DNA from 2 places in the Metabacillus sediminilitoris genome. Region 1 is predicted to be linked to the other one. Evidence: riboswitches for the same ligand, from Rfam matches in the RefSeq annotation. Region 1 holds a riboswitch; the other holds the start of a gene.

The links. Region 1 has a riboswitch for glycine ahead of GMB29_RS06030 (amino acid permease). Riboswitches for the same ligand answer to the same signal wherever they lie in the genome.
Region 2: another riboswitch for glycine. It lies ahead of gcvT (glycine cleavage system aminomethyltransferase GcvT); the one in region 1 lies ahead of GMB29_RS06030 (amino acid permease).

Annotation. Positions count from the first base shown of each region.
Region 1 covers NZ_CP046266.1:1,218,289-1,222,442, forward strand. Annotated here, with positions in the region: gene GMB29_RS06020 (MFS transporter) at 1-435, shown strand, start outside; gene GMB29_RS06025 (amidohydrolase) at 795-1,982, shown strand; glycine riboswitch at 2,436-2,538, shown strand; glycine riboswitch at 2,541-2,599, shown strand; gene GMB29_RS06030 (amino acid permease) at 3,040-4,154, shown strand, end outside.
Region 2 covers NZ_CP046266.1:4,007,450-4,011,603, reverse strand. Annotated here, with positions in the region: gene GMB29_RS19260 (DEAD/DEAH box helicase) at 1-1,353, opposite strand, end outside; glycine riboswitch at 1,670-1,762, shown strand; gene gcvT (glycine cleavage system aminomethyltransferase GcvT) at 2,042-3,142, shown strand; gene gcvPA (aminomethyl-transferring glycine dehydrogenase subunit GcvPA) at 3,199-4,154, shown strand, end outside.

The sequences.
Region 1 (4,154 bases):
GGATGGGTGAGTATAGTGTATTTAATTTTTGGGGTGGCTGCAGTGAGTGGAGGAGGTATTGGAGGTGTTTTGGCTGATTTGTTTGGGTCAAAACGATCTATTTTATTGGCACTCATTCTGTTTTCTTTTGTATTTTTTATTTTACCTTTTACGACAGAAATATTTCCGATGCTATTTCTTACGCTAATTATATGGGGGATTTTAAGCTGGGCGATTTCACCGGCCATGCAAACTTATTTAATCGAAACATCTCCTAAAACCTCTGATATTCAGCAGAGTTTAAATAATTCCGCCCTTCATTTAGGTGTAGCGGTTGGTTCTATTATTGGTGGTATGGTCGTTGAAGAGCTATCAATTGAACACAATCCATTTGTTGGAGGAATATTGATTATTTTATCTTTATTTACTATCGTCATTTCATTTAAAAGCAGATAGGGGATTAGATTATCTGAAGGGACCAGAATACTCTCGAGGCGTAGGATTTTCCTCGTCCATTCATGGAAAAAGGACCTAAAAAACAACCCTCAGAAGGATCTATAGAAGCGTTACAAGCTAAACATGATGATTACGTATGATTTAAAAAGTTACATACCTTTATTCAAGAAATGGAAAAGTCACAGAACAGGACAAAGTGCAATTATCCATTATCTTCATGGAATAAAAAATGCCGGAAAAATATCTAATACTTCTAAAAATAAATCAGCTGGAAGCCCTGTTGTTGAATAAATAGCAGTTTGAAATGTTTTGCGCCACATGTAATGCATTTTAGAAAAATATTCAAAGGATGACGAGCTATGAAAAGTATATTAATGGAAATGTTGGAGTCCCGTAAAGATGAGATTATTAAAATTCGCAGACATTTACACGAAAATCCCGAACTTTCTTTCAAAGAAGAAAAAACTGCTCAATATATTATTGATTTTTATAAAGGTAAGAATGTAGAAGTCCAATCGAATGTAGGAAATGGATACGGAGTTGTCGTGACAATCAAAGGTGGAAAGTCCGGAAAAACCATTGGTCTGCGCGCTGATTTTGATGCGCTTCCAATTGTCGAAGAAACGGATGTACCATTTAAATCCAAAAATGAAGGTGTTATGCATGCATGTGCCCATGATGGCCATACAGCCTATTTATTAATCTTGGCGGATTGCTTAATTACATTAAAAGATGAAATTCCTGGTACTATCAAAATTATTCATCAACATGCGGAAGAAGTGCCACCAGGCGGGGCAAGGAGTATCGTGGAATCCGGCTTGCTAGACGACTTAGATAATGTATTTGGTATCCACCTGCTGCCAATGGATGAAGCGGGAGTTGTTGGTTATCACGCTGGTTATTCTTTTAACGGAAGGGCTTATTTAAAATTAAAAATTCAAGGCAGAGGCGGTCATGGATCCTCACCACATCTAGCGAATGATGCCATTGTGGCTGGTTCTCATTTTGTCACCGCCGCTCAAACGATTATTAGCCGTCGTTTAAGTCCTTTTGATATTGGCGTGATTACGATTGGATCTTTTGATGGAAAAGGGACATTCAATGTCATTAAAGACAGTGTAGAGCTTGAAGGCGATATCCGTTATATGACTGTTGAAACAAAAGAAACAATTGAAAAAGAAGTTAAACGACTTGTAAAAGGTCTTGAAGTAGAATTTGGTGTAACATGTGAGCTAACATATACGAATGATTATCCACCTTTATATAATGATCCTGCATTAACAGAAAGGGTTGCTGAGTTCCTTATGAATGCAAATGATAAAGATATTAAAGAAGTGAAGGAATTTCCAGCAATGCCGCCATCTGAAGACTTTGCTTACTATGCTGAAAAATTCCCTTCTTGCTTCTTTTACATTGCATGTACACCTAAAAGAGTAGAAAAACCTTATTTTAATCATCATCCTAAATTTGATATCGATGAAGATGCCCTGCTCGTGGCAGCAAAAGCAGTGGGATATGTTGTTTGCGGGTATTATGAATTAGATTAGAAAAAAGAATAATTTGTACGTTATGGTTTATAGATGATCATATCTTAACAGTGTATTAGATTAGCAATACAATTACCGAGTCAAGCTACTAAGAATGGTGATCCTGACAGTGGGGTGTGATGGAAGACTTATATGTACGGTGCGAAAGTGGTGCAGACTGCTCCATAAATAAACTATCTATGAATAGATAATAAAATCTATACTAATAGAACTAGAATAAACCAGGTTGAGGATTTTATTTTCTCAACCTGGTTTGAATATAGATTTGTTTATTGGCTTTTCTACTATCTATGTTAGGGTTAATAACTGTAAAGTTTATCTGTAGTAGATAGATACCTAAAAACAACTTTCCTCCAAAGCATTTTTAAAAATTGAAATTAATAATGAATTCTGAATATTAAGTTGACTTTTTGCTTTTAATAGAATAGGATATATTTAATTGTATATTAGCGGATGAATATTGTGGGAGAGACTAAACGCATTGTTTAGCACCGAAGGAGCAAGTTCTAATAAATTTGGAATCAAACTCTCAGGTAAAAAGGACTACAATAGGACGCATCTCTGGAGAGAGCCATGTGCCACCAAAGGAGTTAAACTCTCAGGTAAAAGGACAGAGAAAAATAGGAAAATGCCTATTTTTCTCTGTCCTTTTTTTGTTAGAGAAAGATAGGTATAAGCAAAAGGAGGAGGATAAGCACAAGACTATCAATGCAGCTATCAATCTTCATTCTGTTTTGATTATAGTGATTGATGACCTTATTTCGTTAAAAGGCTATTTTTAGCTACATTACACAATCAAAAGTTAAAGAAACTGCCCTGTGAAAAAAGTTAGGAGCCTTGGATTTAACCATGTTAGTGATTGGAGTCATTATTGAAACAGGAATCTTTGTATAGACAGGGATGACTGCTGCATGCAGATCCTGCCTGAGTATTTATTTTATCCAAATTTGTAAGCGCTTTTTTGGTCAGATTAACTCATAATACTAAACTTTTATTGGGATATTAATTTAAAATTATAATTGCAAATATCCTAGAAAAGTAGAGAGAGGAAAATCGTATGCAGGAGCAAAAATTGGAAAGAGGTCTTAAGAACAGGCACGTACAACTAATCGCTATTGGCGGGGCTATCGGAACGGGATTATTTCTCGGAGCAGGAAAATCTATACATTTAGCAGGACCATCGATTTTAATTGCTTACATGATTACAGGTGTCATTTGTTTTTTAATCATGCGCGCACTTGGAGAATTACTCTTAAGCAATTTGAACTATCATTCTTTTGTTGACTTTGTAAGAGACTATTTAGGTAATATGGCAGCTTTTGTGACCGGCTGGACCTACTGGTTTTGCTGGATTTCAATCGCAATGGCTGACTTAACAGCAGTTGGACTCTATACCCAGTATTGGTTTCCCTCTGTACCACAGTGGATGCCGGGGTTAATTGCCCTTGTTATTTTGCTAATTATGAACCTAGCAACTGTAAAACTTTTTGGCGAAATGGAATTCTGGTTCGCATTAATCAAAGTCATTGCGATACTAGCCCTAATTGTCATTGGTATTTTCATGATTATTAAAGGCTTTTCCACAAATTCAGGCGCAGCCAGTTTCACGAATCTATGGAGCCACGATGGTATGTTCCCAAATGGCATAAATGGCTTTATCCTTTCATTCCAAATGGTAGTGTTTGCGTTTGTTGGCATTGAACTTGTAGGTCTTACTGCAGGTGAAACAGAAGATCCAGAGAGAGTTATTCCAAAAGCAATAAATAATATCCCTATTCGAATTATCATTTTCTATATTGGGGCACTTATTGTCATTATGAGTGTTTATCCGTGGAACGCCATCGTCCCAACGGAAAGCCCTTTCGTTCAAGTATTCGTAGCAGTTGGTATCGCTGCAGCTGCTGGTATCGTCAATTTTGTTGTCCTAACATCCGCTGCTTCGGCATGTAACAGCGCCATCTTCAGTACAAGCCGAATGGTATACTCACTTGCCAAAGATAAAAATGCACCTGTACCATTTGCAAAACTTGATGCCCGTAAAGTACCTTCCAATGCATTGTTCTTTTCAACTGTCGTCATTCTTATTTCCGTTGTGTTGAACTATATAATGCCAGAGGGAGTATTCACACTGATTACAAGTATTTCTACAGTATGTTTCATCTTTATTTGGGG
Region 2 (4,154 bases), 2.8 Mb from region 1:
ATTCCATGGTAAATCATAGTTTATGATGTTGTGGCAAAATTGGAGGTTGATCCCTTCTCCGCCAGCTTCTGTTGCAATTAATACTTGTACACGATTTTTAAAGAGATCTTTCATCCAATCTTTTTTTCCGCGTTTGAAGCCACCGCGAAATGGTACAGATGTGATCCCGTTTTGCTGGAGAAACCATTGTAAATAAAATTGGGTGGCACGATATTCTGTGAAAATGATTACTTTATCATTTAATTTCTTAATAAGTTCAACAACCTTGAGTGCCTTTGTATTTTGTGTGACACCATCGATCGCCATCATAATATTTTTGATGACGTCATAAGATAAGATAGCTTCTTCACCCTCAGGACGATCAAGCATTTTCTTTAGTGTCATGTATACAGCTTCACGACTGCTGCATGCTTCACGTTGTAATGTCATAATTGAAAATGTATTTGCCGCATATTGAGAATGTGATTTTAATGCTGTGATTGTGTCATATAGATGCTGCTCAGTTTCTGAAAAATCAATAGGTATTGTCTCAACAACACGCTTCGGCCATTCGATTCCAGTATCTCCGCGACGATTTCGGATCATAACCTTGTTTACGAGCTCACGTAAATGTTCATGATCTTCCAATGAGCGATCTTTTGCAGAAAACGCTTCATTAAAAAATGCCTCATTTCCTAAGTGTCCAGGTTTTAATAATGATACAAGATTAAAAATTTCTTCAATTCTATTTTGAACAGGTGTTGCAGTTAGCAATAAACAATACTTCTTTTTTAAGTTTTGTACAAATTCATAGTTTTTCGTTTTATTATTTTTCAGTTTATGTGCTTCATCGATAATCACTAGATCATAAGATTGATCATAGACAATCTCTCGATGGGGACTCCGTTTTGCTGTATCAATTGAAGATACGACAACATCACAAGCTTCCCAGACATAGCTTTTCTTTTGCTCTACAGCCGGAATAAAAAATTTCTCATTTAATTCACGGGCCCATTGGGACACAAGTGAGGCAGGCACTAAAATTAATATCTTTTTAACAAGTCCGCGAATCATATATTCTTTTAAAATTAACCCTGCTTCGATTGTTTTACCTAATCCCACTTCATCAGCTAAAATGGCTTTTCCGTTCATTTTTTCAACCACTCTTTGAGCAACTTCTAATTGATGTGGGAGCGGTGTGAAATGAGGAAGATGCTTTGGTGCTTGTAAACCTTCAAAAGATGGTACAGCTGAATATTGCTGAACTTCATAAGAAAGTTTATAAAGCTCCCAGTTTGACCATGGTCCATCATTTTCCAGCTTTTCAAAAAAACCATCCTGCCAAGATGAATCAAAGGTAGTCTTTACATTCATTTTAATGACAGTCCTTTCTTTTTTATGATGTAATGTTCATCATTTGGTTAGAAAAAGTAGAAGTGAAATGAATATCATGTTAATTTTGATGAAAAGACGAACGTTATATATGAAAATATAATAAATCATTAAGGAAAAATGTATTGCCGAAAGTCTATGTGCATGGTAGGATGTTAAGTAAGTTCTACAATGCTTATCTTTCAGGTAGATGAAGCATTGACGTTAGTTTTTTTGTTTACTTTAATGTCTAAAATGTCTGAATGTCGATTTAAACTGTTTTTTAAGTATTACCAATTTGAAAACAAAATATGTGCGGGTGAGAATAAGGGGAGAGACTATATGTTCGTGGTATAGCGCCGAAGGAGCAAACAATTGTGAATCTCTCAGGCAAAAAGACTCTTATTTGACGCAGCTCTGGAGAGTGTTTGCAATTAGTTGCAAACTACCAAAGGGGAAAGCCTTTTGTGGGACGGTATGCTTATTTAGTTATTTAGATTGAGCATAAAGCTTAACTAGATAGCTAGGATAAGCACACTGTATTCCAATTTTACATAAGGTAAACTTTCAGGTTAAAAGGACAGAGACTTCCAAATGATAATGTGGGAGTACTATGTCCTTTTTTTGTCTGAAATTTTAAGTAATTTAGTGAGTTTCCATGGATTTAAAAATAGAAGGGAGTATCTCCAATATGACAGAGTTAAAACGAACACCTTTATATGAAGTGTATAAAAACTATGGTGCTAAGACGATTGATTTTGGCGGCTGGGATTTACCAGTACAGTTTTCTTCTATTAAAGCAGAACATGAAGCAGTTCGTCATCATGCTGGGTTGTTTGATGTTTCTCATATGGGTGAAGTTGAGGTGCTTGGGGAAGGTAGTCTTGCTTTCTTGCAAAAAATCGCGACAAATGATGTGTCATTACTTAAAGATGGCGGCGCGCAATATACAGCAATGTGCTATGAAGATGGTGGCACTGTTGATGACTTACTCATCTATAAAAAAGCAGACAATAATTATTTACTCGTAATAAATGCATCGAATATTGAAAAAGATGTAGAGTGGCTCTGTTCGCATGTATTTGGAGATGTAACCGTTAGGAATATTTCAAATGAAATCGCCCAGCTGGCACTCCAAGGACCACTTGCCGATAAAATTCTGCAAAGCTTAACGGATACGGATTTATCTGAAATCAAATTCTTTAAATTTAAAGATGCTGTTAAAGTAGCTGGTGTTAATTCATTAGTTTCAAGAACAGGTTATACAGGTGAAGACGGCTTTGAAATATATTGTGCTTCAGAGGATGCAAAGCTGCTTTGGGTAAAAATATTGGAAGCCGGTAAAGAAGACGGTGTCCTCCCATGTGGATTAGGTGCACGTGATACATTACGATTTGAAGCAAATCTTCCATTGTATGGGCAAGAGCTTTCAAAAGATATTACACCGATTGAGGCTGGTATCGGGTTTGCTGTCAAACCAAATAAGGAAGCTGATTTTATTGGGAAAGCTGTATTAAAAGAACAAAAAGAAAAGGGTCCTGAACGTAAATTAGTAGGGATTGAATTAATAGATAAAGGCATTCCGCGTCATGGCTACGAAGTGTTTGTTGATGGAGAGCAAATTGGTTTTGTTACAACAGGAACACAATCTCCTACCTTAAAGAAAAATATTGGCGTCGCTTTATTAAAAGCTGATTTTACAGATTTAGGTACAGAGGTCGAAGTACAGATTCGTAAAAAGAGATTAAAAGCAGTGGTTGTAGCAACGCCATTTTACAAGCGTCAAAAATAATATGTTCAACAAGTAAAAAAGAGTAATCATCTAACTATGAGAGGGGTTCACAAGTAATGAAACATCGTTATTTACCTATGACGGAACAAGATAAACAGGAAATGCTGCAAACAATTGGCGTAGATTCTGTTCATGAATTGTTTCAAGATATTCCAGAAAAAGTTCGTTTTCAGGGTGAGTACAACATTAAAAAGGCAAAATCTGAAACCGAGTTGTTAAAAGAATTATCACAATTAGCAGCTATGAACAAAGATTTACGAAGTAATGTGTCATTTTTAGGTGCCGGTGTTTATGACCATTACATGCCTGTTATTGTCGATCATGTCATTTCCCGTTCAGAATTTTATACAGCATATACACCTTATCAGCCTGAAATTTCTCAAGGTGAGCTTCAAGCGATATTCGAATTCCAAACGATGATTTGTGAGCTTACTGGAATGGATGTGGCAAACTCATCAATGTATGATGGGGGAACATCGTTAGCAGAAGCGGCTATGCTTGCTGCTGGTCAGACGAAAAAGAAGAAAATTCTCGTTTCTCAAGCTGTAAATCCTGAATCTCGTGATGTGATTAAAACATATGCGAGTGGTCAATACATTGAAGTTGTTGAGATACCATTAAAAGATGGTGTGACTGATTTAGAGGCTCTTCAAAAAGAAATGAATGATGATGTTGCGGCTGTTCTCGTTCAATATCCAAACTTTTTTGGTCATATTGAGCCTTTAAAAGAGATTGAACCAATTGCTCATACGGGTAAAAGTATGTTTATCGTTTCTTCTAATCCATTAGCATTAGGCGCTTTAACACCACCTGGAGCATTAGGTGCAGATATTGTTGCTGGTGATGCTCAACCATTTGGAATACCAACTGCATTTGGTGGACCTCACTGTGGTTATTTTGCAGTAACAAATAAGCTTCTTAGAAAAGTTCCAGGACGCCTTGTGGGTCAAACAACAGATGAAAATGGGAAGCGCGGTTTTGTTTTAACCCTTCAGGCTCGCGAGCAACATAT